DNA from 3 places in the Streptomyces sp. NPDC001381 genome. Region 2 is predicted to be linked to each of the others. Evidence: riboswitches for the same ligand, from Rfam matches in the RefSeq annotation. Region 2 holds a riboswitch; each other region holds the start of a gene.

Region 1 (9,908 bases), on a different contig from region 2:
TCGGGCAGGGTCCCGATGCCCGAGCTGGAACTGCTCCCCGCCTCCTACGACCTGCCCGGGGCCCGCCTCCTCGACCTGATCCAGGTGATGGACCGCATCCGGCGGGAGTGCCCCTGGTCCTCCCGGCAGACCCACAAGGGCCTCGCGAAGTACGGCATCGAGGAGGCCTACGAACTCGTCGAGGCCATCGAGGACGGCGACCGCGACGAACTCCGCGAGGAACTGGGCGACGTCCTGCTCCAGGTCGTCTTCCACGCCCGCATCGCCGAGGAGGACGAGGAGTCCCCCTTCTCCATCGACGACGTGGCGGCGACGATCGTCACCAAGCTCATCCACCGCCACCCCCATGTCTTCGGCGACGCCACGGCCACCACGCCCGAAGAGGTCAAGGAGCACTGGCTCCGCACGAAGGCGGTGGAGAAGCGCCGCGAGTCGGTCACCGACGGCATCCCCCTGCACCAGCCGGGGCTGGCGCTGGCCGCCAAGCTGGCGTCCCGTGTGCGCTCGGCGGGTCTGGAGGTACCGCTGCCCGCGGCGGAGGGCATCGGCTACGAACTGCTGGCACTGGCCGCCCGGGCCGAGTCGGAGGGCGTCGACCCGGAGGCGGCACTGCGGGCGGCGGCCCGGGCCTACCGGGACGCGATACGCGGCGCCGAGGGGGTGCGGGGATAGGACGGCGGGCTCGCGGTGAGGAGGGACCGGGGTCCGGTGCGCGGGGCGATCCCGGATACCGTCGATGCGTGACCGACCAGCCCCACCCCCCGACCCCCACCCCACCGGCCCCGGAACTCTTCACCTGGGAGTTCGCCACCGACCCCTACCCCGCCTACGCCTGGCTCCGCGAGCACGCCCCCGTGCACCGGACCCGGCTGCCCAGCGGTGTGGAGGCCTGGCTGGTCACCCGTTACCCCGACGCGAAGCAGGCCCTGGCCGACCAGCGGCTCTCCAAGAACCCCGCGCATCACGACGAGCCCGCGCACGCCAAGGGGAAGACCGGCATCCCCGGTGAGCGCAAGGCCGAGCTGATGACGCACCTGCTGAACATCGACCCGCCGGACCACACCCGGCTGCGGCGGCTGGTCAGCAAGGCGTTCACACCGCGCCGGGTCGCCGAGTTCGCGCCCCGTGTGCAGGAGCTGACCGACCAGCTCATCGACCGGTTCGCCGGGAAGGGCGAGGCCGACCTGATCCACGACTTCGCCTTCCCCCTGCCCATCTACGCCATCTGCGACCTCCTCGGCGTCCCCCGCGAGGACCAGGACGACTTCCGGGACTGGGCGGGCATGATGATCCGTCATGGCAAGGGCCCCCGGGGCGGTGTCGCGCGGTCGGTGAAGAAGATGCGCGGCTATCTGCTGGAGCTCATCCACCGCAAGCGCGCGGACCTCCCCGCGGAACCCGTCCCGGGCGAGGACCTCATCTCCGGCCTCATCCGCGCCTCCGACCACGGCGAGCACCTCACCGAGAACGAGGCCGCGGCCATGGCCTTCATCCTTCTCTTCGCCGGCTTCGAGACGACCGTCAACCTCATCGGCAACGGCACCTACGCCCTTCTCACCCACCCCGGCCAGCGGGACCGGCTCCAGCGGTCCCTGGCCCGGGGCGAACACGGGCTCCTGGAGACCGGCGTCGAGGAACTGCTCCGCTACGACGGCCCCGTCGAACTCGCCACCTGGCGTTTCGCCACCGAACCCCTCAGCCTCGGCGGGCAGGACATCGCCCCCGGCGACCCCGTCCTCGTCGTCCTCGCCGCCGCCGACCGCGACCCCGCCCGCTTCACCGACCCCGACACCCTCGACCTCTCCCGGCGCGACAACCAGCACCTCGGCTACGGCCACGGCATCCACTACTGCCTGGGCGCCCCCCTCGCCCGTCTCGAGGGCCAGACCGCCCTGGCCACCCTCCTCACCCGTCTCCCCGACCTCCGACTCGCCGCGGACCCGGCCGACTTGAGATGGCGTGGCGGGCTCATCATGCGCGGACTGCGCACCTTGCCCGTGGAGTTCACTCCGGTCCGTGACTGACCAGTGGCTGATCGACATCTGATCGTGAGTCAGCCGGATTGTGACCGTCTCGCGCGGCAAAGGTGACCGACCCTCAAGTCTGTGATCTTCACGTGATCTGCGCGGCATTAACTTGTGACAAGTGATCGTCTGCCGATACGTTCACTCGCTAGCGCGGCGAACCCGTGTGTGCTCACTCGCACGCCGCGCCGTTTGCCGCTGTCCAAAGAAAGGCCCCCGCATGCTCTCCGGGAACGGTCGTCACCGTCGCCCCCGTCAGGCCCCGGCCCTCCTCGTCGCGGCCGGAGTGACCGGCTCCGCCATCGCCATCCCGCTGTTCGCGGCCGGCGGCGCCAGCGCCGCAGAAGGAACGGTCTGGGACAAGGTGGCGCAGTGCGAGACCGGCGGTTCCTGGAGTGCCGACCGGGGCGACGGCGAGTACGGCGGTCTGGGCCTCAGCCAGGAGGACTGGGAGGCGTACGGCGGACTCGACTACGCCGCCAGCCCGGACCTCGCCAGCCGCAACCAGCAGATAGCCGTGGCCCAGCAGCTCCTCGCGGAGGAGGGCGTCGGCGCCTGGGGCACCTGTGCGCTGACGTCCGGGCTCACCAAGGAGAACGGCGCGGTCGGCGTGGACACCGGAGTCGCCGGCGGCGAGTCCGACTCGTCCGTGTCCTCCGGATTGTCCGACCTGTCCAAGGGGTCGGCCGATTCCGGAAAGTCCGGCGACTCCAATGGCGCGTCCGGTTCCGGTGACTCCGGCGAGAGTCCGTCCGACTCCTCCGGTGATGAGGCTGGTTCAGCCTCCGAGTCCCCTTCGTCCGCTTCGTCCTCCTCGGCGAACGACTCGGGCAAGTCCGACACTTCGGGCGCCGGTTCGGAGGGCTCACAGGATGCCGACAGCTCGCCCACGGCGACCCCGGAAGGGGACGACTCGGACAATACGGTGCAGGCGGAGGGTTCTTGGAGCCTCGTCGACACCGGCTCGCTCGGCTCCGGCCGCCATCGCGGCACCACCGCCGACGAGAGTGCCGCGGGCGGCACCAGGACCGCCTCCTCCGGCCGGCACGCGGCGTCCACCTATGTCGTCCAGGAGGGTGACTCGCTCATCACCATCGCCGACTCCCTTGGTGTCGACGGCGGATGGCGTGCTCTCTACGCCGAGAACAAGGACGTCATCGGCCCCGACCCGAGCGACATCACCCCCGGTCAGACGCTGGACACCGGGCTCGAATAGGGCTGGAACACCCAGAAAAACACCGGGAGTTCACGCCCCACTTCGCGTCGAATGTCCGCTTTGGCGAAAGTGTGGGATGAGTCTCAGAAGTCGTGATCGTCTTTGAAATTCCCCGGATCGCGTGTCTACGGTCATGACCGCTCGGCAACCCGAGCCCCGGTCGCCGCAACGCCGAATCCTGCCAGCGGCACCCCGGGAACAGTCGTCGCGTCAAGCGCCGTAGGCAGGAGCGGGGGACCCAAGGTAAGTGCCGGGTCCGGCGGTTGACCGCCGGAACCGGCTCGGGGTGAAGCCGCGCACCGTGAGGTGCGTGGCCGGGCAACTCAACCGGCCCGAACCCGACAGCTCACCTCGCAGGCGTCGGTGAGGGGATCGATCCATGCTGTTTTCCGGCAAGGGCAAGCACCGTCGTCCGAACAAGGCCACCCGCGTCGCCGCACTCGCCGGCGTCACCGGTGTCGCCATCGCCGCCCCGCTGATGGCGGCCGGCAACGCCTCCGCCGCCACCGCCTCCGAATGGGACGCGGTCGCCCAGTGCGAGTCCGGCGGCAACTGGTCCATCAACACCGGCAACGGCTACTACGGCGGCCTGCAGTTCTCGGCCTCCACCTGGGCCGCGTACGGCGGCACCGCCTACGCCGCGCGCGCCGACCTCGCCAGCAAGGAACAGCAGATCACCATCGCCGAGAAGGTCCTCGCGGGCCAGGGCAAGGGCGCCTGGCCGGTCTGCGGCACCGGTCTGTCCAACACCCCGTACTCGGGTGGCGGCTCCACCGGCTCCTCCTCGAGCGGCTCCGCCGGCTCCTCCTCCTCGGACAGCGGCACCACCACGCGCTCGACCGAGCAGCAGAGCGCCTCCCGCTCCGCCGAGCGCCCCGCCGCCTCCAAGACGGTCACCACTCCGACCGGCAAGAAGGTCAAGAAGGGCGACGGCGAGTACAAGGTCGTCAAGGGCGACACCCTCAGCACCATCGCCGAGAAGCACAAGGTCAAGGGCGGCTGGCAGAAGCTGTTCCAGCTGAACAAGGGCATCGTCGAGGACGCCGACCTCATCTACCCGGGCCAGCAGCTGCACCTGAAGTGACACCTGGCTCCCCGCCGGCCCACAGCATCCTCACAGCCGAGGCCCGCACACTGAAGGCCTCGTGAGGGTCACCCCCGTCCCCACGGGCTCCCCGCTCCGGTGCGTGTTCCCCCGTACGCACCGGGGCGGGGTTTTTTCTGCCCTCCGGCCGTTCTTCGCCGTCTGTTCGCCCGAGTTCCGCCCCAGGTCTTTGTTCCGGCCAGGAACAATGTGTACCGTCAGTCTGTCCACGGGACGGTCGGTCGGCTGCCGACGGCCCCGGGGCGGTTAGGCTCTAGTCGCAAGGCTCACCAAAGGCCGACATGGCCCGCGGGCCCCGCACAACCAGCGTCACATCCCAAGAAGGAGATGCTCGTGCCGTCCATCGACGTCGTCGTAGCCCGGGAAATCCTGGACTCCCGAGGCAACCCCACGGTCGAGGTCGAGGTCGGCCTCGACGACGGCAGCACGGGTCGTGCCGCCGTCCCCTCCGGCGCCTCCACCGGCGCCTTCGAGGCCATCGAGCTCCGCGACGGTGACCCGGGCCGCTACCAGGGCAAGGGTGTCGAGAAGGCCGTCCTCGCCGTCATCGAGCAGATCGGCCCGGAGCTGGTCGGCTACGACGCCACCGAGCAGCGCCTGATCGACCAGGCCATGTTCGACCTGGACGCCACCGACAACAAGGGCTCCCTCGGCGCCAACGCCATCCTCGGCGTCTCGCTCGCCGTCGCCCACGCCGCCTCCGAGGCCAGCGACCTCCCGCTCTTCCGCTACCTGGGCGGCCCCAACGCGCACCTGCTGCCGGTGCCGATGATGAACATCCTGAACGGCGGCTCGCACGCCGACTCCAACGTGGACATCCAGGAGTTCATGATCGCCCCGATCGGCGCGGAGTCCTTCTCCGAGGCCCTGCGCTGGGGCACCGAGGTCTACCACACCCTCAAGAAGGTCCTGAAGTCGAAGGGCCTGTCCACCGGCCTCGGCGACGAGGGCGGCTTCGCCCCGAACCTCGGCTCCAACCGCGAGGCCCTCGACCTCATCCTCGAGGCCATCAAGGAAGCCGGCTACACCCCCGGCGAGCAGATCGCCCTCGCGCTCGACGTCGCCGCCTCCGAGTTCTACAAGGACGGCTCCTACACCTTCGAGGGCAAGGACCGCTCCGCCGCCGAGATGACCGAGTACTACGCCGAGCTCGTCGCGGCGTACCCGCTCGTGTCCATCGAGGACCCGCTGTTCGAGGACGACTGGGAGGGCTGGAAGACCATCACCGACAAGCTCGGTGACAAGGTCCAGCTCGTCGGCGACGACCTGTTCGTCACCAACCCCGAGCGTCTGGCCCGCGGTATCGAGGAGGGCGCGGCCAACGCGCTGCTGGTGAAGGTGAACCAGATCGGTTCGCTCACCGAGACCCTGGACGCCGTCGAGCTGGCCCAGCGCAACGGCTTCAAGTGCATGATGTCGCACCGCTCCGGCGAGACCGAGGACGTCACCATCGCCGACCTGGCCGTCGCCACCAACTGCGGCCAGATCAAGACCGGCGCCCCGGCCCGCTCCGAGCGCGTCGCCAAGTACAACCAGCTGCTGCGCATCGAGGAGATCCTCGACGACGCGGCGGTGTACGCCGGCCGCAGCGCCTTCCCGCGCTTCCGCTCCGCGAACCAGTAGGCCCGGCAGGGGGCCGGTGAGGTCCCCCGGCCCGACCCGAGCCGGGTCGGCGCGAGCCAGTCGTACGTACGTCCCCGTACTCGGTCCCGTACCGTGTGCGGGGACGTACGCGTGTGTGGAAAGGGGAGGCGCAGAGCCGATGGCCGTGAAGGACCGGGACCGTTTCTCCACCGCGACCAGACTGCGGCTGCTCGGTGAGCAGACCGCGGCCCGGGTCTACCGCTCCCAGACCAGGCGCCAGGCCCGCCGCTCCCGCCTCACCGGCCGCGCCGCGCTCCTCGCGCTGGTCCTGTGCACCCTGATCGTGGCCCTGGCCTACCCGATGCGGCAGTACGTCTCCCAGCGCGCCGAGATCGCCGACCTGGAGCGGGAGCGGGAGCAGGCCCGCGAGCGGGTCGAGCAGCTGCGCGACCTCAAGGCGCGCTGGCAGGACGACGCGTACGCCGAGCAGCAGATCCGGGAGCGGCTGCACTATGTGATGCCGGGGGAGACCGGCTACATCGTGATCGACCCGGACGCGGCCACCAAGACCCGCGCCGACCACGGGGCGGCCGACCGCCCCTGGTACTCGAACGTGTGGGACGGCGTCGACAAGTCCGACGCCTCCGACCAGTGACACCGTGCAGGTAGAAAGACAGGTATGGAAAAGCCCCCGCCGACCACCCCGCGCACCGAGCCCACCGACGCGGACGTCGAGGCCTTCAAGCAGCAGCTCGGCCGTCCGCCGCGCGGGCTGCGCGCGATCGCGCACCGGTGCCCGTGCGGCCAGCCGGACGTCGTCGAGACGGCCCCCCGCCTGCCCGACGGCACCCCCTTCCCGACGCTGTACTACCTCACGTGCCCCAAGGCGAACTCCGCCATCGGCACCCTCGAGGCGAACGGCGTGATGAAGGAGATGACCGACCGGCTGGGCACCGACCCGGAGCTGGCCGCCGCCTACCGTGCCGCGCACGAGGACTACATCCGGCGCCGGGACGAGATCGAGGAGCTGACGGGCTTCCCGAGCGCGGGCGGCATGCCGGACCGCGTGAAGTGCCTGCACGTGCTCGTGGCGCACTCCCTGGCCGCGGGCCCGGGTGTGAACCCGCTCGGCGACGAGGCGCTCGCCATGCTGCCGCAGTGGTGGCGCAAGGGGGCGTGCGTGACGCTTCCCGGGGCGCCGTCGGGCGAGGGCGTGCAGGTGGAGACGTCCGAGGACGGCGCCGGCCACTTCGCCTTCGGGCCGGTCGAGGGAGACGAGCGGTGACCCGGGTCGCCGCCGTCGACTGCGGGACGAACTCGATCCGCCTCCTCGTCGCCGACGCCGACCCCGAGACCGGTGAACTGGTCGAACTGGACCGCCGGATGACGATCGTCCGCCTCGGCCAGGGGGTCGACCGCACCGGCCGGCTGGCGCCCGAGGCGCTGGAGCGGACCTTCGCCGCCTGCCGCGAGTACGCGGCGGTGATCAAGGAGCTCGGTGCGGAGCGGCTGCGCTTCGTGGCCACCTCCGCCTCCCGGGACGCCGAGAACCGCGACGAGTTCGTGCGGGGCGTGCTGGACATCCTGGGCGTCGAGCCCGAGGTCATCACCGGCGACCAGGAGGCCGAGTTCTCCTTCACCGGCGCCACGAAGGAACTGAAGGGCCGCGCGGACCTCACCCGGCCCTACCTGGTGGTGGACATCGGCGGCGGCTCCACGGAGTTCGTGGTCGGCGACGAGCACGTGGGCGCGGCCCGCTCGGTGGACGTCGGCTGTGTGCGGATGACCGAGCGCCACCTGGTCGTGGACGGAAAGGTCACCGACCCGCCGGCGCCGGAGCAGATCGCGGCCCTGCGCGCCGACGTCGAGGCGGCCCTGGACCTCGCCGAGGAGACGGTCCCGCTGCGCGAGGCGCACACGCTGGTGGGCCTCGCGGGGTCCGTGACCACGGTCTCGGCGATCGCCCAGAACCTCCCCGCGTACGACTCGGCGGCCATCCACCACTCGCGTGTCCCGCAGGCCAGGGTCCGCGAGATCACCGAGTGGCTGCTGCACTCCACGCACGCCGAGCGCGCTGCGGTCCCGTCGATGCACCCGGGCCGGGTGGACGTGATCGCGGCGGGCGCCCTCGTACTGCTGGCGATCATGGAGCGGATCGGCGCGGAGGAGGTCGTCGTGAGCGAGCACGACATCCTGGACGGCATCGCGTGGTCGGTGGCGGGCTCCTCCGCCTGACTCCCCTCGGCTCCGCCCGGGCGCTAGTTGCACTCTGCTGAGCAGGCAGGATGCCCGTTTGAGCAGCGCCGGGGGGCCTTCCCGGGCCCCTCGGCGACGCCCCGTCGGAAAAGTTCGTGAAGTTCTTCACAAGGAATTCGGCCCTGTCGGAGGACGAACGTGGCCCGGTTGACCCTTCCGGGGGGTCGGCACCCGTGTGAACGTGTTCAAAAGAGGCGCGCACGGACGTTTCGCGGAGGTGTTCCCCGAGCGTGTTTCGGACCCCTCACCCCACCCCTCATCACCCGGAGAGGCAGCTCACGCGGCATTGACAACGCCCCGCCCTACACGCTGGTTCCCCCTCCGCGCCATGACGTGGATCACGCGGGCCGCGGAGGATAGCACACACCCTCCGGAAGCTTGTGAAGGGGCGCACGAGCGACCCCCCTCAGGCGGGTGGATACTCGATGCCATGAGCACCACGGAGCGTCCCAGGATCCTCGTAGTAGGCGGTGGGTACGTAGGCCTGTACGCAGCTCGGCGCATCCTCAAGAAGATGCGCTACGGCGAGGCGACCGTCACGGTCGTCGACCCCCGGTCGTACATGACCTACCAGCCCTTCCTCCCCGAAACCGCCGCCGGCAACATCTCCCCGCGCCACGTCGTCGTCCCGCTGCGACGCGTGCTGCCGAAGGCGGAGGTCCTCACCGGCCGGGTCACCACCATCGACCAGGACCGCAAGGTCGCCACGATCGCCCCGCTGGTGGGCGAGGCGTACGAGCTGCCTTTCGACTACCTGGTGATCGCGCTCGGCGCGGTCTCCCGCACCTTCCCGATCCCCGGCCTCGCCGAGCAGGGCATCGGTATGAAGGGCATCGAGGAGGCCATCGGCCTGCGCAACCACGTCCTCGAGCAGCTCGACAAGGCCGACTCCACCACCGACGAGGAGATCCGCCGCAAGGCGCTCACCTTCGTCTTCATCGGCGGCGGCTTCGCCGGTGCGGAGACCATCGGTGAGGTCGAGGACATGGCCCGCGACGCGGCCAAGTACTACAAGAACGTGTCCCGCGAGGACATGCGCTTCATCCTCGTCGACGCCGCCGACAAGATCCTTCCCGAGGTCGGCCCCAAGCTCGGCCAGTACGGCAAGGAGCACCTGGAGGCCCGTGGCGTGGAGATCTACCTCTCCACCTCCATGGACTCCTGCGTGGACGGCCACGTCGTGCTGAAGAACGGCCTCGAGGTCGACTCCAACACGATCGTGTGGACCGCCGGCGTCAAGCCCAACCCGGTCCTGGCCCGCTACGGCCTCCCGCTCGGCCCCCGCGGCCACGTGGACGCCCAGCCGACCCTCCAGGTCACCGGCACCGACTACATCTGGGCCGCCGGCGACAACGCCCAGGTCCCGGACGTCGCCGCCCGCAAGGCCGGCGTCGAGAACGCCTGGTGCCCGCCGAACGCCCAGCACGCGCTGCGCCAGGCCAAGGTCCTCGGCGACAACGTGGTCTCCGGCATGCGGGGCTTCCCGCAGAAGGAGTACGCGCACTCCAACAAGGGCGCGGTGGCGGGTCTCGGCCTCCACAAGGGCGTCGCGATGATCGTCATGGGCAAGATGAAGATCAAGCTCAAGGGCCGTCTCGCCTGGTACATGCACCGTGGCTACCACGGTCTGGCGATGCCGACCTGGAACCGCAAGATCCGCGTCTTCGCCGACTGGACGCTCGGCATGTTCCTCAAGCGCGAGGTCGTCGCCCTCGGCGCCATG
Region 2 (9,908 bases):
GGCGGCCGACTGCCGGTCGCCGGCCCGTTCGGCGAACGCGGCGCCGTCTAGGTACTGGTCGGGGTCGTCGGAGAGCGCCAGTTGCACGGCCGGGTCGAGACCGGCGCTGCGGTACTGCGCCGCCGCCATCGAACCCAGCGCCTCGCGGGCCGAGTTGAGCTTCTCCTCCTTGCGCGCGGCCTGGTCCTGCAAGCTCGCCAGGTGCTGCTCGGCGGCGGTGGCCTTCTCCCGCGCGCCGTTGTACTTCTCGGTGGCCGCCTCCGCCTCCTGGTACAGCTTCGCCACCCTGGCCTTGATCTGCGCGGCGGTCAGCTGCGGCTCGGCCTGTCCGGTCCCGTCGAAGGCCGTGGCCGTCGCCGCGCCGGCGAGGGCGAGGGTGAACGCCGTACGGGCCGTCCTGCCGCCGAGCGAGCGCTGTCGGGGCTTGCGGTGCGCTGCCACGTGGGACTGCACGTCCTTTCGTACGACCGCCTCGGCCGGGCGGTCGTCGGACGGTCGTCGGACGGACCCACGGCTGTCAGGCGACCCGTCGGCCGTCCGGGGGAGCGGACGGACGACCGAGGAGAGCGGCTGACCTGTCCGACGGCGGCCCGCACAGGGGGAGCGGGGCGCGCCGCCGGACCTTCTCGGCGGTGGTGGCCGACTGCCGCCCCTGGCCCGGGCGGCGGTGGGGAGCCGGTCACCTGGGGGAGGACGCTAGGCCCGACTGTGACGGGTCGGTGACGCGATGTACGGAAAAGGCGGGAGCGGACCGCGGGACGACGGTTTCTGCCCGGGGGACCGGACCGGAGGTGTCGGGTTCGCGCGGCGCGGTGACCGATGCGGCGATTCCGTCGCACCTCGGTACGGGAGGGTGCTATGGGGCGCACAGAGGCAAGCGGGGCCACCAGGGGAGGGCCGGTGTGAGCGGCACCCGCACGGCTGATTAGCATCCGGCTTCATGGACGTACTCATCCATCTTTTCGTCGGCCTGCACATCATCGGCATCGCCGCGCTCCTGGGCGGCTTCCTCACGCAGATGAAGGCGATGGGCCAGGGCACGGCCCGCTTCGTCCCCGCGATGCTGCACGGCGCGGCGACGATGCTGATCACCGGCGTGATCCTGGTCGGCCTGAACCAGGCGGACGACGAGCCCGTCAACAACGTCAAGATCGGTGTGAAGCTGGCGCTGCTGGTCGTGATCCTGGGCCTGGTCTACGTGAAGCGGGACGACGAGAAGGTGGACAAGCCCCTGTTCGGCCTGGTCGGCCTGCTGACCGTGGCGAACATCTTCATCGCGGTCCTCTGGACCTGAGGGACCCCCGCCGGCCTCCGCGGACTCGTCAGCCCCGCCCGGTCCCTCCGGACGGGCCGGACGGACCGGAGTCCGTGGATCCGGCGAAGGCACGGGTCGTGGCCAGGGCCGCCACCGCCACGGCCAGCCACGCCCCCACCGCGACCCACAGCAGCACCTCCCCGGGCCCCCTCAGACCGGGGACGCGGACGGCCCTGGCGACGGCCAGCATCGCCACGGCCGTCATCCCCATCGGGAACACCGTCGCCCACCGCCGCGTGTCGTAGCGCGGCCGGGGCCAGAGCACCTCGGCGGCGAGCAGGGCGCCGTACCAGCACAGCGAGAGCACGAGCAGTCCGACGGTCAGCACGCGCAGGACGCCCCGGTCGTCGGCGTTCCACAGGTACTCCGCGCGGTCGGCGGTGATGAGCCTCGCCCCCGCCAGCGCGGAGATCGCCAGCGCCCCGCCCGCCACCCACTGGTCCCCCGCGCCCTGGGCCACCTGCCGCCAGTCGAACAGGACCAGCATCGGCACATAGAGCACGAGCCCCAGCCAGAACAGCGCCAGCGCGGTGTACGCCGGCCAGGTCGTCGCCTCCGCCCTGCCGAGCGTGGCGGCCAGCACCGCGAGCCCCTGGGTGGCCACACAGCACAGGAACACGTCCCCGGGCATCCGCCGTTCCCGGTGTCCCGCGACACGCCGGAGGACCTGCCGTGCGACCCCGGCCAGCAGGAGCGGCCACAGCACCGCCGACAGGGCCAGCAGCGCCCAGGCGAGGGTCTGCCAGCCGAGCGCCGAGACGCGTGTGCCGAGGACGGTCGTGGCGGCCACGGCGGTCAGTCCGTCCGGCGTGCGGGCCTCCGCCCACCACCGCTCGCGCTGCCGCACCAGCCGTACGGCGAAGTCCGCGCCCAGGGCCACCCACGCGGCGCCGGCCAGCGCCAGCGCGACACGGGACAGCACCTCGTATCCCACCAGGTGCAGTCCGACCGACAGGACGCCGGTGGCCAGAACGGCGGCCCCGGCCGCCGGCGGACGCCGCGCCCACCAGGCGCGCGGGGAGGAGGAGCCGGACATGGGGCCGATGCTAGGGAGCGCGGAGCGGCTTGTGCGGGGGCACACGCGCGGCGGGCCGCAAACACGCGCGGGTGGCCGCACACGACACGTACGCGCGCGTGGCCGCGGAAAACGGTCCACGCGCGCGTGCCTCGGGCCGGGTGGCCCGTGGGCGTGCCTCAGGCGGGCGCACCACGCCAGGCGGGGCGCACCGCGCTAGGCCGGGCGCACCACGCTGTGGATGGCCGACTCGCCGTCGTAGTAGATCGACTCCTCGCGGACGTACGCGCCGGGCTTCGGGGCGTGGATCATCATGCCGTTGCCGATGTAGAGGCCGACGTGGCTGATGTCGTCGTAGAAGAAGACCAGGTCGCCGGGCTGGGCGTCGGCGAGGGAGACGGTGGTGCCGGCGTTCACCTGGTCGTAGGTGGTGCGGGGGAGGGTGACGCCCGCGGCCTTCCAGGCGGCCTGGGTGAGGCCGGAGCAGTCGTAGGAGTCGGGGCCGGTGGCGCCCCACACGTACGGCTTGCCTATCTGCGCACGGGCGAAGGCGAGCGCCTTCTCGGCCTTGGTGGCGTACGACGAGTCCGTGGTGGACGTCGAGGAGCCGGCCGTCCCGCTGGTGTCGGTGCTCTGCTGCTGGGCGGCCTGTTCGGCGGCCTGCTGCTGGGCGAGCTCGGCCGCCTTGCGCGCGGCCTCCTCCTGCTTCTGCTTCTCGATCGCCGCCAGCCGCGCCTTCTCCTGGGCCGTCAGCTGCGACAGCAGTTCGCGCGCGTCGCCGAGCTTCTTCTGGACCGTGGCCTTGGCGGTCTTCAGGTCGCCCTGTGTGTCGGTGAGCGTCGCGAGGCTCTCGGTGGCCTCCCGGCGCTTCTTCATCGTCGCCGACTGCTCGGTGAAGTAGTCGTCGACGGCGCCCTTCTGGCGGTCGGTCAGCCGGCTCATCAGCTGCGTCTGGTCGAAGTAGTCCTGCGGGGAGTCCGCGAGCAGGAAGGTCGCCGTGTCGGGCGCGGAGGCGCCGGTGCGGTACTGGGCCGCGGCGAAGGAACCCAGCTCCTCCCGCGCCTCGTTGAGCTTCTGGGTGCGCTGGGCGACGTCGTCGAGGAGGGTGTCGACCCGTTTGCGCTGCTTGGTCGTCTTCTCCTTGGCGGCGTTGTACTTCTCGGTCGCCGACTCCGCCTGGCGGTAGAGATCGTCGACCTTCTTCTCGACCTCCTCCAGGCTCGGCTTGCCGTCGTCGGACGGCGCGGCGTTCGCCGTCTGGGAGAGCAGGGCCACGGAGGTGAGGGCGGCGGTGGCGAGGGCGGGCGTGCGGATGCCCGCCACGCGCGAACCCGCGGAACGCGGCTTGCGGTGCTGCGACGCCAAGGGAGGCGACTCCTTCCAACGGTCCGCCTACCGGGTTAGCTGTCGGGTTCGGGCGGGTGGTTCGGAAGGGTTGCCCTACGGCCTGCTCCGATGGGGAGTCGGGCCGATTCACCCCAAGGTCTCGGTGGGTCCCCGGCTCCGGCTGCCGCGAGGGGGCGCGCCGGACTCGGCGGAGGCCGCGCGGCCCGGCGGGGTTCGCCGGTGGGGGTCGTGCGGCCTGCCCGGCACGGTAGCCAACTCGTGTGGTCCCTGTGAAGGTTGATGGGTGATATGCCCGATACATTTTCGTGACATCGGGCAAAGTCCGGGCGAGGGTCGCGGACCGTGCGTTTCCCGCTCCGGGGAGTGAGTGAAGGTCGCGTTCCGCTTCTCCCGGAGGCGGGCCGCCGGGCAGGTTTTCGGGACGGGTCCGCGTTGTCGGTGGGGCACCCTAGACTCGGAGAGCGATGAGCAGCCTCTTTGACGACAGCTTCCTGGCGGACCTCCAGGGCCCACGCGGCCCCGAGGAGGAACCCCCGCCGCCGCCCGAGGACGATCACACTCCGGAATCGGTTCCGGACGATCTGTTCGGCGGGAAGTTCGACGTGCCCCCGGACCGCGACGCCTACTACCGCGACGGCGCCCCGCGCCCGGCGCTCGACGCGGCGGCGCTCCTGGAGGGGCTCAACGACAACCAGCGCGCGGCCGTCGTCCACGCCGGCACCCCCCTGCTCATCGTCGCCGGCGCCGGCTCCGGCAAGACCCGTGTGCTCACCCACCGCATCGCCCACCTCCTCGCCGAGCGGGACGTCCACCCGGGCCAGATCCTCGCGATCACCTTCACCAACAAGGCCGCGGGCGAGATGAAGGAGCGGGTCGAGCAGCTCGTCGGCCCGCGCGCGAACGCGATGTGGGTGATGACCTTCCACAGCGCGTGCGTGCGCATCCTGCGCCGCGAGAGCAAGAAGCTCGGCTTCACGTCGTCGTTCTCGATCTACGACGCCGCCGACTCCAAGCGTCTGATGGCCCTGGTCTGCCGTGACCTGGACCTCGACCCCAAGCGCTTCCCCCCGAAGTCCTTCAGCGCCAAGATCAGCAACCTGAAGAACGAGCTGATCGACGAGGAGGACTTCGCCGCCCAGGCCGCCGACGGCTTCGAGAAGACCCTCGCCCAGGCCTACGCGATGTACCAGTCGCGTCTGCGCGAGGCGAACGCCCTCGACTTCGACGACCTGATCATGACGACGGTCAATCTGCTGCGTGCCTTCCCGGACGTCGCCGAGCACTACCGCCGCCGCTTCCGGCATGTTCTCGTCGACGAGTACCAGGACACCAACCACGCCCAGTACGCCCTGGTCAGAGAGCTGGTCGGCACCTTCGAGCACCCGGTGGACGTACCGCCCGGCGCGTACGACGTGCCGCCCGCCGAGCTGTGCGTCGTGGGTGACGCCGACCAGTCGATCTACGCCTTCCGGGGCGCGACGATCCGCAACATCCTCCAGTTCGAGGAGGACTACCCGGACGCGACGACGATCCTCCTGGAGCAGAACTACCGCTCCACGCAGACGATCCTCTCCGCGGCCAACGCCGTCATCGAACGCAACGAGTCCCGCCGCCCCAAGAACCTGTGGACCAACGCGGGCGCGGGCGCGCGCATCACCGGCTATGTCGCCGACACCGAGCACGACGAGGCGCAGTTCGTCGCCGACGAGATAGACCGGCTGACCGACGCGGGCGACGCGAAGGCCGGCGACGTCGCCGTCTTCTACCGCACCAACGCCCAGTCCCGTGTCTTCGAAGAGGTCTTCATCCGCGTCGGCCTGCCGTACAAGGTCGTCGGCGGGGTCCGCTTCTACGAGCGCAAGGAGGTCCGGGACGTCCTGGCCTACCTGCGGGTTCTCGCCAACCCGGAGGACACCGTCCCGCTGCGCCGCATCCTCAACGTCCCCAAGCGCGGCATCGGCGACCGCGCGGAGGCGATGATCGACGCCCTCTCCCAGCGGGAGAAGATCAGCTTCCCGCAGGCGCTGAAGCGCGTCGACGAGGCGTACGGCATGGCCGCGCGGTCGACGAACGCGGTGAAGCGGTTCAACGCCCTGATGGAGGAGCTCCGGACGATCGTCGAGTCCGGCGCGGGCCCCGCCACCGTCCTCGAGGCGGTGCTGGAACGCACCGGCTACCTCGCCGAGCTGCAGGCCTCCACCGACCCGCAGGACGAGACCCGCATCGAGAACCTCCAGGAACTCGCCGCCGTGGCACTGGAGTTCGAGCAGGAGTCCGGCGAGGGCGAGACCTCCGGCTCCCTCGCCGAATTCCTGGAGCGGGTCGCGCTCGTCGCCGACTCCGACCAGATCCCCGACGAGGACGAGGACGGCTCCGGCGTCATCACCCTGATGACCCTGCACACCGCCAAGGGCCTGGAGTTCCCGGTCGTCTTCCTCACCGGCATGGAGGACGGCGTCTTCCCGCACATGCGCGCCCTCGGGCAGAACAAGGAGCTGGAGGAGGAGCGCCGCCTGGCCTACGTCGGCATCACCCGCGCGCGGGAGCGGCTCTACCTCACGCGGTCCGCGATGCGCAGCGCCTGGGGGCAGCCGTCGTACAACCCGCCGTCCCGGTTCCTGGAGGAGATCCCGGCCACGCACGTGGACTGGAAGCGGACGGGAGCCACCGCGCCCGTGTCCTCCGGTCCGGTCTCCGGGGTGGCGTCGTCGCTGGCCTCGTCCTCCCGCTCGCGTTCCTCGGCCGCCGGCGCCTCCGGCTTCGCGACGCGCAGGGCGGGGGCGGAGAAGCCGGTGGTCGCGCTGGCCGTCGGCGACCGCGTCACCCACGACCAGTTCGGGCTGGGCACGGTCGTCGGCGTGAAGGGCACGGGAGCCAACGCGGAGGCGACGATCGACTTCGGCGACAGCAAGCCCAAGCGGCTGCTGCTGCGGTACGCCCCGGTGGAGAAGCTGTAGCCGTGTGAAGTGAGCCCCCGCTGTGGCGACGGGGGCTCGCAGCGGTGTGGGGGACGACTACGTCGGGTCGAGCCCGTGGCTGCGCAGCCACGGCAGGGGGTCTATCGCGGAACCGCCCGCCGGCCGGACCTCGAAGTGCAGGTGCGGGCCGGTGGAGTTGCCGGAGTTGCCGGAGTAGGCGATCGGGTCGCCGGCCTTCACCGTCGTACCGGAGGCGACGCGGTAGCTGGAGAGGTGGCAGTACCAGGTCTCCGTGCCGTCCTTCGCCGTCACTATCATCATGTTGCCGTAGGCGCTGTTCCACTGCGTCCGTACGGTGCCGTCGGTCGCCGCCATCACGGTCGTGCCGTAGGAGACCGGGAAGTCGATGCCGGTGTGCTGGGACATCCAGTTGACGCCGGCCTGGCCGAAGTAGGCGCTGAGCCCGCGCGCGGCGACGGGGAGGGCGTACTTCGGGCGCAGCCGCTCCTTGCGGGCCGCCTCGGCCGCCGCCTTCTTCAGCTCGGCCGCCTGCTGCGCCTTGAGGTCGATGCGCTCCTGGGTGCGGCTGGCCCGGTCGGCGAAGTCGTCGGCCTCGGCGGTGAGGGTCTCGAGCTGGGTGTCCAGCTTGTTGTTGGCGGCGGACGGCTTCACGGCCTGGGCGTCCGAGGCGGACGCCGTCGTGTTCGTGTCGTCGCCGCCGGTCAGGGTGCCGACGGAGGCGGCGGCGATCCCGGCGACGCCCATCACACAGGCCGAGGGCACGGCCACGGTCAGCAGCGCGGAGCGCTTCGCGGGCGTACGGCGGCGGGAGCGGCCCGCGTTGCGGGCGGCGGCGCGGGTGAGGGGCGCCGGGGCGGTCTCCTCCTGGTCGTCCAGGAGGGGGAGTTCGACGGCGGGGAGCTCACCGGTGGAGGCCGACTCGCCGCCGTCCGGGCCCTGTTCGTCGTAGCCGATTGTCTCGAAGGTGGCGGTGGCCTGCTGGTCGAAGGGGACCTCGGCCGGCTCCTCGTATGTGTCGGAGACCGGGGCGGCGGTGGTCTCGCCCCCGTCGGAGTTCCACTGCGTGGCGTCGTAGGCGCCGGTGTCGAAGGCCTGGGTGCCCCATTCCCAGTGCTGGGTCTGCTCGACCGGACTGCCGGCCGGCCCGGGCTGCAGCCAGGTGTTCGCGTCCCAGTGGCCGCTGGTGTCGGAGGTGGTGGCCTGCGCCGGGACGACCGGCTGCTGCTGGTGGTCGGTGGGCCAGCCGGTCGTGTCGTACGCGCCCGAGTCGTAGGCGGCGTGGTGCTGGGCCGCGTACGGGTCGTAGTTCAGGGTGTGGTGGGCGCCCGTGTCGTGGAGCTGGTGGCCGCCGGTGTCCACCATCGTCGGGTGGGCGCCGATGGTCCACTGCCCGTCGCCGTAGGTGGTGCCCGAGCCGTCGCCGGGAAGGCTGCCGAAGAGGGGGTCGGCCGTGAAGTGGCTGGTGCCGTGGGCGCCGGTGTCGTAGCCGTTGTACGAGGTGAAGCCGTCGTACTGGGCTTCCTGGGTGCCGTACGACGCGTAGGGCGTGGAGTCGGCGTCGGAAGCCGGAGCCGGGGTGGTCGTGATCCCCGACGGGTGACGGTCGTTCACCAACTTCTCTCTCGCCTCGACAACAGGGGCTGCCAGAGCAGTGCGGCGACTGTACCCGGCGGTACGCGGGCGCGACAATCTTCCGCAGGTTTCGTGCTCGCAGGAAACGGGCAATCGGCCGTGTTTCGGGGGACTGTGGGCGCGGGTTTGGCCCTATGTTCGAAGAGTGTTCGATGCCCGGGCGGGTGGCTGCCGGGGCGCTGTACGGGTGACGGGCCGCCGGCGGTCTCAGGCGCCGCCGATTCGCGGGCTGTGTCAGGCCACCGTCAGCCCGCCGGTGTGCGCGTCGGCCGCGGCCGACGGCTCGGGCGTGTCGAGGGCCTCCCGTATGCCGGTCGCGACCGCCGGGTGGACGGGCAGGGCGAGATGTCCGATCCCGGTCACGCGGACGTTCTGCACGCTCAGGTCGGGGTGGTCGATGCAGGCGGTCTCCAGCGGGACCATCAGATGGTCGAGATCGCTCCAGAAGCTGACGAAGTGCGTACGGCAGCCGGGAGCGGGCCGGGACAGTTCCTCGATGACCTGCGAGCCGGGGCGCATCTGGCGCACGATCGGGTGCGCGTTCGCCAGGGGCGCCACCCGCGTGCCGGAGTGCGGGGTGCCGAGCGTCACCAGCGTGCGGACCCGGACGTCACCGCCCAGCCGCTGGACGTAGTAGCGGGCTATCAGGCCGCCGAGGCTGTGCCCCACCACGTCGACCCGGACGCTGCCGGTGCGTGCGCAGATCTCCTCGATGTGGCGCCCGAGCAGCTCGGCAGCGGTGCGGATGTCGCAGGTCAGAGGGGAGTAGTTGAGCGACTCGACGCGGTGCCTGCCGTGCTGGGCGAGGCTGCGGCGCAGCAGGACGAAGACGGAGCGGTTGTCGATGAACCCGTGCAGCAGGACGACGGGGAGCGGGGCCGGGGTCCGCAGCTGTGCGGGGCACTCGGTGCCATTTTCGTCGGTCTCGCCGTTCGGTGCCGCCGGGAGCACGGGGCGGCAGCGCTCCTGGGCGATGCCGGAAGGGTAGAGCAGGAGGTGTCCCGCGAGGATCGCGAGGTCCAGGACGGTGGCCTTCAGCAGAGCCGTGGAGAGCCCCGCCAGCCTGCCCGTCAGGCTCGGCAGGTCGGGCAGCAGACGCTGGCACAACGGAAAAAGGGGCTGCAGCACCCTGCTGACCTGCATCGCCGACCTCCTGTCGGCACACCGAGGACATCCCTGTCCCCCGTGTGCCCTCGTGGAAGTCGCGGCGGAGGCGGTCGGCCGGGCGGCGGCGGGGTTCTCGGCCCCGGGCGCCCGTCGCGGCTACGCCGATGCGCCGTACCACCGCGCCGCGCGGCCTGCGGCGCGGTGGTACGGCGACCTCGTTGCGGCTCCCGTTTCTGTCCCATTGTGTGATTTCCCCCTCGGCTCGTGCCGCGAAACGGCCGGTTGCGGGATGCTGGCGATAACGGTCGTTCACTTCCCGGGTGGGTGGCACGGGGTGCCCGGACCCTCGAGGATGGACGCAGTCGCTTCAGGGAGGCAGTGATGGGTGTGGCAGGCGGTCCGATCCGCGTGGTGGTGGCCAAGCCGGGACTCGACGGCCACGATCGCGGCGCCAAGGTGATCGCCCGGGCGCTGCGCGACGCCGGCATGGAGGTCATCTACACCGGACTCCACCAGACCCCCGAGCAGATCGTCGGCACGGCGATCCAGGAGG
Region 3 (9,908 bases), on a different contig from region 2:
GTGGCCCGCCTCGACGGCGCCGCGTGCCGGCACCGGCGGACGCAGTCCGGGCGCGGCGCCGCGGGCCGGGTCCGGCGCCGGGGTGGGCTGCGTCCCTCCCCCGGTCAGGGGGTCCTGCGCCGCTACGACAACTCCGGCGGCGCCTCCGAGCAGCGCCTGCGGGACGACGAGGACGGCCTGGACTCCGCCGTAGATGTTGGACTGCAGGCGGACCCGGATGCCGTGCCGGCGGGCGAGCTGGGAGACGACGAACAGACCGATGCGGCCGTCGGCCAGCAGCCGGCCGACGTTGACCTGGTCGGGGTCGGCGAGCAGGGCGTTCATACGGGCCTGCTCCTCGACGGGCATACCGAGGCCGCGGTCCTCGACCTCGACGGCGAGCCCGGAGGTGACGAGGTTGGCGCGCAGCAGCACTTGGGTGTGCGGGGCGGAGAACACCGTGGCGTTCTCGACGAGTTCGGCGAGGAGATGGATGACGTCGGCGACGGCGTGCCCGCGCAGCTCGCCGTCGATCGGCGGTACGAGCCTGACCCGGGAGTACTGCTCGACCTCGGCGATGGCGGAGCGCAGCACCTCGGTCATGGAGACGGGGTTGCTCCACTGCCGCCGGGACACGGCCCCGCCGAGGACGGCGAGGTTCTCGGCGTGGCGGCGGATCCGGGTGGCGAGGTGGTCGACGTGGAAGAGGCCCTTGAGCAGTCCGGGGTCCTCGATCTCGTTCTCCAGCTCGTCGAGGATCGAGATCTCGCGGTGCACCAGGGACTGCAACCGCCGCGCGAGGTTGACGAAGACCTCCAGCTTCTGCTCGCTGCCGGCCTGGCTGGACAGCTGGGAGGCCTGGACCACGGCGGTGACGGCCCCGTCGTGCGCGCGGGCGAGGTCGGCGGCGAGCAGCTCGAAGTCGTCGGCGTCACCGGGAGGTCCGCCGCGCGACTTGCGCGGGGGCGGGACCTCGCCGCGGCGCAGTTCCTCGATGAGCGCGCGCAGTTCGGCCTCGCCGCGCGCGCTGCTCCGGCGCAGTGCGGCGAGGCGGTCGCTGACGGAGCGGGCGGCGCGCTCGGCGGCGACGGCCGCGACCAGGATGCCGACACCGGTGACCGCCACCGCGCCCGCCAGGACGGCCCACAGGACGGGTCCGGGCCGGGTGCCGGTGGAGCGCACGGTGAACAGGACGACCGCGCAGGCGCTGAGGGCGACCGCGGTCGGCGGCAGCACGGCGAGCCGCAGCAACTGGGGCCGTATGTGCGTCTCGGTCGGCGCGGGGGCGGTACGGGTCACCGGCCGTCCGTGCCGCCCGCCCTCACGGCGGTCTGCACGTGCGGCGGGTGCGCGGAGGTGAGACATCGGTGTCCTCGTACTGGTCTGTCGGGCCTGGTCGCTCGCGCAGATATGCGCGACGGACACTCACAGTAGTCGCCAACGCATCAGGTTCGGTGGGCCGTTGACAAACTCCCCCGGTGAGGGTCCCGCTCTGGTATGAGGCTTCGCACGACAGACCGAGACCTCACCACCCGACGACAACACAACCAGAAAACAAACCGATCACACCTGGTCAGACCCGACCCCAAACAAACAGAGAGGACCGGGGAGACCTCCGGCCCCCCGCCCCTCACCACCCCCCTCTTCCGGACTCCTTCCCACCCGACCGGAACCGCCTCCGCGGCCGCGCCGCCCTCCGCCACACCCTCCGGGTTGTCACTCTCGGTATCGGCCATGGCCCTCGGTCGGCCGCCGAGACGGTCATCAAGGGTCGTCCCTCGTCGCGCTGCCGAGGTCACCGTGCCGTTGGCCGCAGCCGGAACACCGGTGCGCTTCGGCGGCGCGCCGGTGCCCGATACCCTCGGAAGGGGGCGGCGGGTCCTGCACCGCTCCCCCGTCGGCCCCTCCCGATGAGGGCGGGGAGAGACGCCTGGCCCGGCGCGGCCCGGTCAGCAACTGCACGATCACCGCCCCGGCGCCGAGCCCGAAACTCGCGGCGTCCACCGGCGAGGCTCCCAGGAAGGTCATGACCAGGCCGGCCCCGGCACCCCCGAGCGCGCCGAGGAAGGCGTCCAGTCCACCGTGCGGCGGGCGGGTTGCGAGGCGTGACCGGAGCCTGGACCGGGCCGTCCGGGCCTGGACCGCCGTGGGCACGGCACTGCAGCGCCAGTCCCACTGGGCTGCGGCGGAACCGGTCTACACCGCGGTGATCGAGCTGCAGCGGGACCGGCCGCGGCCTCGCTCGGAGGACTCCGTCAGATTCCGGGTACGCCCTCCTCGCCCACCAGATCCAGGCGATCGCGCCGCACATCGGTCAGATCCTTCGGAACACCTTTGTCGGTACCGGCCTTGGCCACCGTCACCACCTCGACCAGCGGCCGCCAGCCACCCGCCGGTGCGAGGGCCACCTCGCGCCACCACGGTGCGGCCGGAACGCTCTCGCCGCCGGGCTCGAAGGGCTCGCCCGGGCGTGGCAGCGCGACCGGGGTGCCCACGGCGCGACCGGCGGCCAGGGTGCCCTCGCCCGGGTCGGTCCACGCGTGCGTCGCCAGGTTGAACGTGGCCCAGTGGATCGGCAGCAGCGCGCCGCCCGGCGTGCCGCCCTGGAGGTCGAGATGCGCGCGCACGCCTTCCTCGGGCGTCATGTGGATGTCGGGCCAGAACTCCGAGTACGCGCCGATCTGGATCATCGTCGCGTCGAACGGGCCGTGGGCGGCGCCGATGTCCTTGAAGCCGTCGAAGTAGCCGGTGTCGCCGCTGTGGTAGATCCGGTGCTCCTCGCCGGCGACGACCCAGGAGGCCCACAGGGTGTGCTGGGTGTTGCGCAGGCCGCGGCCGCAGAAGTGGCGGGCCGGGGTGGCGGTGAGGGTGAGTCCGCCGACCTTGGTCGCCTCGTGCCAGTCCAGCTCGCGCAGCCGGTCCGCCGACACGCCCCAGTGCTCCAGGTGGGCGCCGACCCCGAGCGGCACCGCGAACAGCGTGTCCGTGCCGGCCAGTGCCTTGATCGTGGGCAGGTCCAGGTGGTCGTAGTGGTCGTGGGAGATGACGACGACGTCCACCGGGCCGAGCGCGGCCAGCGGGAGCGGGACCGGGTGCAGCCGCCTGGGGCCGACGAAGGGGAACGGGGAGCAGCGCTCGCCCCAGACGGGGTCGAACAGCACGCGCTGCCCGTCGATCTCCGCAAGCACGCTGGAGTGGCCCATCCAGGTCAGGCGCAGGCCCGTGACGGGCGGCTTGGCGAGGTCGGCGAGAGTGGTGGCGTGCACCGGGACGGTTCCCGTGGGGGCACGGCGGGGGCGCTGCTCCTTGTCGAAGAAGACCTTGGCGAAGTCCAGTGCCGAACCCGAGGGGCGGGTGCGGGCCGGGCCGCCGGGGTTCTGGAAGACCCCGTCCCTGAAGTGGGGCGATCTGCGGATGAGCGCCATGCGCTCACCACTGGGGTCCGCGCCGAAGGCCTCGGGCTGCAGTGCGCGGAGCCCGCGGCTCAGGGAACGGAAACCGGACACGGTACCTCCAGGTGGGGTCGCTGAGGCATTCCATTATGGTCGCCCCCTCCGACAGTGCGTTGACAGCCCTCGTCCCGCCTCCCGATACTGACCCACTGTTCAGTAACGATCCGGTTCGAGGAGCCCCCATGTCCGCCGCGCCCCTGTTGTCCCTGACCTGGACGGACGACGTCACCGGCCGCCGGGGCTTCCTGGTGGTGGACCGGCTCGTGCGCGGTGTGTGCAGCGGCGGTCTGCGGATGCGGGAGGGCTGCACCCTGGAGGAGGTGACGGGGCTCGCGCGCGGGATGAGCCTCAAGGAGGCGCTGCACTACGACCCCCGGGCGCGCTACGTCCCCCTGGGCGGGGCCAAGGGCGGCATCGACTGCGATCCCCGCGACCCGGAGGCGTACGGGCTGCTGGTCCGTTATCTGCGGGCGGTGCGGCCGTACGTGGAGAGCTGCTGGACCACCGGCGAGGACCTGGGCCTGACCCAGGACCTGGTGGACCGGGCGGTCGCCGAGGTGGGCCTGGTCTCCTCGGTGCAGGCCGTGTACCCGCTGCTCGACGACGAGGAGGCGGCCCGCGCGCGTCTGGCGGACGCCTTCGCCGTCGAGGTGGACGGCATCGGCCTGGACGAGCTGGTCGGCGGCTGCGGGGTGGCCGAGTCGGTGCTGACCGCCCTGGACGGGGCCGGGGTGCCGTACACCGGGACGCGGGTGGCGCTGCAGGGGCTCGGCACCATGGGCGGCGCCACGGCACGCTTCCTCTCGCGCGCGGGGCTGACGGTCGTGGCCGTCGCCGACGTCAAGGGCACGATCGCCAACCCGGACGGACTCGACGTGGAGGCGCTGCTCGCCGCGCGCGACGGCCACGGCACCGTGGACCGTGCCGCGCTGCGGCCCGCCGACCGCGAACTGCCGGGCGAGGCCTGGCTGTCGGTGGACGCGGAGGTGCTGGTGCCGGCGGCGGTGTCGTACGCGATCGGCGTCGAGGAAGAGGAACGGATCACCGCCCGCTGGATCGCCGAGGCGGCCAACATGCCGGTCCTGCCGGAGGCGGAGGCGTCGCTCCACGCGCGCGGGGTGCGCGTCCTGCCGGACGTGGTGGTCAACTCCGGGACGAACGCCTGGTGGTGGTGGACACTGTTCGGCGACATCGGCGCGGACGCGGACGAGGCGTTCGCGCACACGCGCCGTGCCATGCGGGCGCTGATGGAGCTGGTCCTGGCGCGCGCCCAGGCGGACGGGACGACGCCCCGGGCCGCCGCGCACGCCCTCGCCGCGGAGCGGCTGCCGGTGATCGCGGAGCGGTTCGGACGGCACCGGTGAGGACGTCGGCGCAGGTCGCGGAGCCCGTACGGATCGGCGGGCGTCCGGCTCCTGTGTAGGGTGACGGCGTGGCGAGGGTCCGGTTGAGCGTGGCCGAGCGGCGTGAGGAGCTGCTGCGGGCCGCCATCGAGCAGATCGAGGCGCGGGGCGTGGCGGCGGTCAGGATCGCCGACGTGGCCGCGGCGCTCGGTGTGAGCAACGCGCTGGTCCTCTACCACTTCTCGACGAAGGAGAAGCTGGTCGCCGAGGCCTTCGCGTACGCCGCCGAGGGCGACCTGGCCCAGCTGCGCCGGCTGCTCGGCCGCCGGACGACCGCGCTGCGCCGGCTGCGGTCGGCGGTGCGCTGGTACGCCCCGACCGGGCAGGCCAAGGGCTGGCGGCTGTGGATCGAGGGCTGGGCGGTGTCCCTGCGCGAGCCCGCGTTGCGGGAGGTCGCCCGGGACCTCGACCGGAAGTGGAAGTCGGCGCTCACCGAGGTCATCACCGAGGGTGTGACGGCAGGCGAGTTCACCTGCCCGGACCCGACGGCGACGGCCCTGCGGCTGACGGCCCTCCTGGACGGTCTGGCCGTCCAGCTGACGTCGTACGGCGGCACGGTGTCCCGGGCCAGGGCACAGGAGTGGGTGGAAGAGACGCTGACGAGGGAACTCGGGCTGAGCACCCCGGCCCGCCCGGCGTCCGGGGTCTCCGAGTTCTCCGCGGTCTCCGGGGTCTCCGAGTTCTCCGCGGTCTCCGAGGCATCCGAGGTCGACGACGAGGGCCCCTGACGGCGGGACGGGGGTCGGGGGGCGCAGCCTCCGGGGGCGAGCACGGGAAGGGTGCGGCGGGGTGAATCCCTCCCGCCGCACCCCGCCCCTCACGCCACCGCGGCGATCCGCATCCTGATGTCCGCGGGCGACAACGCGCCCTTGGCGGTCACGTGATCCCCCGACGACTCCCCCCGCAGCCGCCGCCCGATCCACGGCACGAGATACTCCCGCGCCCACTGCACGTCGTCCCTGCGCACCTCGAGCGTCCCCCGGGGCGGCAGCGGCGGCCAGGGCTGCTCCGGGTCGGCCGGCACCTCCAGCCCGAGCACCTGCCCGGCCCGCAGCGCCACCCGCGTGTGCCCCTCCGGGGAGAGGTGCAGCCGGTCGCCGTCCCACGCCCGCCGGTCCTGCACGGACTTCAGGGACCACAGGTCGAGCACCGGACACCCGTACCGGTCCGCGATGGCCCGGACATGCCCGTTGTAGGTGGCGATCTTCCCGCGCAGATGCTTGAGCACGGGCACGCCCCGCGTGTCGAAGCCGGTCGTCACCATGACCGTGCCAGCGACGGCGGTCAGTGCGGCGATCGCGCTCTCGAAGCGCTCGGCGACCTCGTCGGGGTCGGTGCCCGGCCGGAGGATGTCGTTGCCGCCCGCGCAGAAGGACACCAGGTCCGGGGCGAGTTCGACGGCCCGCGGAAGCTGGTCCTCCATGATCTGGTCGAGCAGCTTTCCGCGCACGGCCAGGTTGGTGTACTCGAAGTCGCCTTCGGGCCGCCGGTCCGCGAGCAGCACCGCGAACCGGTCGGCCCAGCCGACGAACGCCCCGTCGGGCCCGGGGTCGCCGACGCCCTCGGTGAAGCTGTCCCCCACCGCCACGTACGACCCGATCACTGATCTGTTGTCACTCTTCGAATCGTCTGCCACGGCAGATCATGATTCACCTTCGAATGTGACCTACGCGACCGTAGGCAGGGGTTGACGGTCGGTGAGATAAGCCACTCCCGAAGAGTTCGCCCCTCAGGGAATAAGGGACCACGCCCGGAAGTTGTTGATCCGGAAGTGGCTCCAGGTCGTCCGGAAGGCGAAGTGCCCGCGGGTGTAGGGCTGCAGGTCGGCGTAGTCGAAGACCAGCCGCCCGTTGTTCCACCACCTCACCGTGGAGCCGTCGGAGACGATCCGCACGTGGTGCGGCCGGTTCGCCACGAGCAGCGGCTCGGTGTAGTCGAGGATCAGCGGGCGCACACCCGCCAGGCCCACGTAGCGGCGCAGCCGGGTCGTGGTGTTGGTGTTGGCGCCGTAGCCGACGTAGTAGGTCGTGAGCTGGTCGTACTCGGCGAGGGCGCCGCCGCGCGGGGTGGCGAAGAGGTCGTCCGGGGAGCGGACGTCGACGGCGTTCCAGAAGTTGTTGAGGTCGGAGACACGGTCGTTGGCGCCGCCCTCGGCGACGGGGGTGGCGACGTATTCGAGGACGTACGGTCCTTCGAGCGGCCGCTTGAACCAGACCGTCGCCCCGGCGGGCACGTCGATGTCCAGGATTCCGCGCGAGGCCGTGACGCTCCCGCCCCGCTCCCGTTCCACGACCCACTGGCGCAGCCCGTGGCGGAAGTCGTCGTGGGCGATCAGCCGGCGGTGGCGAGGGGTGGCGCTCGCGGGACCGGCCGGGGCCAGGGCGGCGAGGGCGGCGCCTGCGGCGAGGGCTCCCAGGGCCCGACGGGTGGTGGTCATGGCGGCGGCTCCTTCGGTGAGCATCGGCGGGACGTCTGCGGGACGTCTGGGGACGTTTGCGGGAACAAGCGGAAAGCGCTTACCCCCTACCCGTCGAGCCGCCCCGGAACCCGGAGGGCACGCCGAAGGCCGGACCCCGGGGGCGGGGGTCCGGCCTTCGGCTGCGTGTCAGGCGATCAGGCGTGTCGCGCGGGGGTCGTCGGCGCGGGTCAGCCGACGGAGACGCCGTGGGAGCGGAGGTAGGCGACCGGGTCCACGTCCGAGCCGTAGTTCGGCGTGGTGCGGATCTCGAAGTGCAGGTGCGGGCCGGTCACGTTGCCGGTCGCGCCGGAGAGGCCGACCTGCTGGCCCGCGGTCACGGTCTGACCGGCCGAGACGGAGAGCTGGGAGAGGTGGGCGTACTGGGCGTAGTAACCGTCGTTGAGCTTGATGACGACCTGGTTGCCGTACGCGCCGCCCCATCCGGCGGAGACGACCGTGCCCGCGCCGACGGCCTTGAGCGAGGTGCCGGTCGGCACGACGAAGTCGACGCCGGTGTGGTAGCCGCTGGACCACATGCCGCCGGCCACGCGGTAGCCGGTCCCGACGGTCGCGCCGGCCACCGGAAGGCTGTAACCGCTGGAAGTGCCGGCGCCGCTCTCGGCGGCCGTGGCGGTCGTCTTCGAGGAGGACGACGTCGAGGCCTTCGAGCCGGAGGACGTGGTGGAGGAGGACGACGACGTCGAGGTCTTCGACGACGAGGAGGAGGAAGCGGACGAACCGGAGGAGGACTTGGTGGTCGCGGCCTTCTTGCCGATCGACAGCTCGAGGCCGGGGTGGATCAGCGAGGGGTTGCCGCCGACCGCCTCACGGTTGTCCGCGTACAGCTTGTGCCAGCCACCGCTGACGTTCTGCTCGTCGGCGATCTTGGCGAGGTAGTCACCGGCCCGCACGGTGTAGGTCCTGGCGTGCGAAGCCGGGGACTTCCGCGACACCGGAGCGGCCTGTACGGCGTTTTCCGCGACCGATCCGGAAACGGCCTGAGCGGCCGACTGGGAAACCGACTGAGTGGTGGCCGCATGGGCGCCGGTGGCTCCCATGAGCGGGAGGGCGAGCGCGGCCCCGCCGGTTCCGGCGACGGCTATGGAACGGGTGAAACGCTGGGTCTTCGGACGGCGGTGCTTACCCTTCGCGGGCATGGCGAATTCCTCTCCGGCGCCTGCGAGGTGAGCTGTCGGGTGCGGACTGGAGATGCCCGGCCGCGCCGAGGCGCGGCTTTACCCCAAGCCTGTTCCGGAGACCGGAACAGGCGGTTCTACCTGTGGGTCCCCCGCTCCTGCCGTGACGGGTGAGTGTGCGGACTCCGGGCGGCGGCAGGATTCGGCGTCCGTCCGGATTGGACTGGAACGTAAGCGACCCAGACGCACGGGAACAAGCACAGGTTGCCCTGCTCACTCCTTTCTCTTGATCCCCTGTGAGAATTACCGGTGACGCTGCGTGCATCAGGCACGCGCATTTTCGCCCAACGTCCCTGAAAAGACATTGGATTACGTGAACATGACGGGCGACGGACGGTCACGAATATGACGCTGCTCACGTGACGCCCCTCCAGGATCCCCTATTCCAGAGCGAGTTGTAACGAAGGATCCAATTCGGACAGAACCCTCAGATCCGACGCAGACGGATAACCGTCGCATCGAGGTCACCCCGCAGCGCGATCCGCAGTCCATGGTGCAACAGCACCGCACCCCGGTGCACTTCGCCCGTTTCGCGGCATTCGTACGACGCTGCCGGGTCGAGGCCGCGCAGCCTCAGCGCGGGTACGGGCTCGCCGTACCGCTGCGCCTCCAGCCAGGCGAGGACCACGGCCTCGTCGCCGCGGACGTACTGGACGGCGCTCAGTCCGCCCGCCGGGGGACGCAGCCGGTACAGGTCGCCCTGCTGGACGAGGGGCCGGATCTCCTTGTAGAGGTCCACCCATCGCCGGGCCTCGGCGAGCTCCTCGTCGGTCCACTCGGACAGGTCCCCGCCGACCCCGAGCACCCCGGCCATCGCACTGACGAAACGGAAGCGCAGTGAGCTGACCCGCCCGTTCAGCTGGGTGTTGGGGCTGTCGGTGACCCAGGCGGCCATGACGCGCGCGGGGTGGATCTGGCTGAAGCCGTGCTGGATGGCGAGGCGGTCGAGCGGGTCGGTGTTGTCGGAGGTCCACACCTGGTCGGTGCGGCTCAGGATGCCGAGGTCGATCCGCCCGCCGCCACCCGAGCAGGACTCGAAGGCCACACCCGGGTGGGCCGCCCGCAACCGGTCCAGGAGGGCGTACAGACCGCGCACGTGGTCGACCCACAGACGCTGCGGGTAGGCGTCGTCCGGCCAGCCGGCGTCGGTGAAGCAGCGGTTGAAGTCCCACTTGACGTAGTCGATGGGCGCACTGGACAGGAGCCCGTCGAGCTGTCCCCAGAGGTACTCCTGGACGTCCTCGCGCGCGAGGTTCAGCATGAGCTGATTGCGGAACTCCGTCCGCTTTCGTCCCGGCTGGAACTGCACCCAGTCCGGGTGGGCGCGGTACAGGTCGCTGTCCGGGTTGACCATCTCGGGCTCGACCCAGATGCCGAACTGCATGCCGAGCCCGTGCACCTGGTCGGCGAGGGGCTTGAG

Evidence for each region. Region 2 has a riboswitch for cyclic di-AMP ahead of ACFY2L_RS16815 (NlpC/P60 family protein). Riboswitches for the same ligand answer to the same signal wherever they lie in the genome.
Region 1: another riboswitch for cyclic di-AMP. It lies ahead of ACFY2L_RS35805 (transglycosylase family protein); the one in region 2 lies ahead of ACFY2L_RS16815 (NlpC/P60 family protein).
Region 3: another riboswitch for cyclic di-AMP. It lies ahead of ACFY2L_RS08885 (peptidoglycan DD-metalloendopeptidase family protein); the one in region 2 lies ahead of ACFY2L_RS16815 (NlpC/P60 family protein).

The regions. Positions count from the first base shown of each region.
Region 1 covers NZ_JBIAWO010000014.1:76,192-86,099, forward strand. The annotation lists gene ACFY2L_RS35790 (nucleoside triphosphate pyrophosphohydrolase) at 1-672, shown strand, start outside; gene ACFY2L_RS35795 (cytochrome P450) at 741-2,024, shown strand; gene ACFY2L_RS35800 (transglycosylase family protein) at 2,245-3,240, shown strand; cyclic di-AMP (ydaO/yuaA leader) riboswitch at 3,446-3,615, shown strand; gene ACFY2L_RS35805 (transglycosylase family protein) at 3,620-4,324, shown strand; gene eno (phosphopyruvate hydratase) at 4,679-5,968, shown strand; gene ACFY2L_RS35815 (septum formation initiator family protein) at 6,108-6,584, shown strand; gene ACFY2L_RS35820 (DUF501 domain-containing protein) at 6,609-7,214, shown strand; gene ACFY2L_RS35825 (exopolyphosphatase) at 7,211-8,164, shown strand; gene ACFY2L_RS35830 (NAD(P)/FAD-dependent oxidoreductase) at 8,616-9,908, shown strand, end outside.
Region 2 covers NZ_JBIAWO010000003.1:695,239-705,146, reverse strand. The annotation lists gene ACFY2L_RS16830 (NlpC/P60 family protein) at 1-441, opposite strand, end outside; gene ACFY2L_RS16825 (hypothetical protein) at 941-1,294, shown strand; gene ACFY2L_RS16820 (tellurite resistance/C4-dicarboxylate transporter family protein) at 1,323-2,351, opposite strand; gene ACFY2L_RS16815 (NlpC/P60 family protein) at 2,547-3,695, opposite strand; cyclic di-AMP (ydaO/yuaA leader) riboswitch at 3,703-3,863, opposite strand; gene pcrA (DNA helicase PcrA) at 4,142-6,634, shown strand; gene ACFY2L_RS16805 (M23 family metallopeptidase) at 6,692-8,227, opposite strand; gene ACFY2L_RS16800 (lipase family alpha/beta hydrolase) at 8,483-9,391, opposite strand; gene ACFY2L_RS16795 (cobalamin B12-binding domain-containing protein) at 9,737-9,908, shown strand, end outside.
Region 3 covers NZ_JBIAWO010000002.1:402,738-412,645, reverse strand. The annotation lists gene ACFY2L_RS08915 (ATP-binding protein) at 1-1,344, opposite strand, end outside; gene ACFY2L_RS08910 (MBL fold metallo-hydrolase) at 2,235-3,485, opposite strand; gene ACFY2L_RS08905 (Glu/Leu/Phe/Val dehydrogenase dimerization domain-containing protein) at 3,614-4,795, shown strand; gene ACFY2L_RS08900 (TetR/AcrR family transcriptional regulator) at 4,864-5,562, shown strand; gene ACFY2L_RS08895 (SGNH/GDSL hydrolase family protein) at 5,652-6,437, opposite strand; gene ACFY2L_RS08890 (DUF6250 domain-containing protein) at 6,564-7,271, opposite strand; gene ACFY2L_RS08885 (peptidoglycan DD-metalloendopeptidase family protein) at 7,481-8,449, opposite strand; cyclic di-AMP (ydaO/yuaA leader) riboswitch at 8,454-8,611, opposite strand; gene ACFY2L_RS08880 (alpha-galactosidase) at 8,916-9,908, opposite strand, start outside.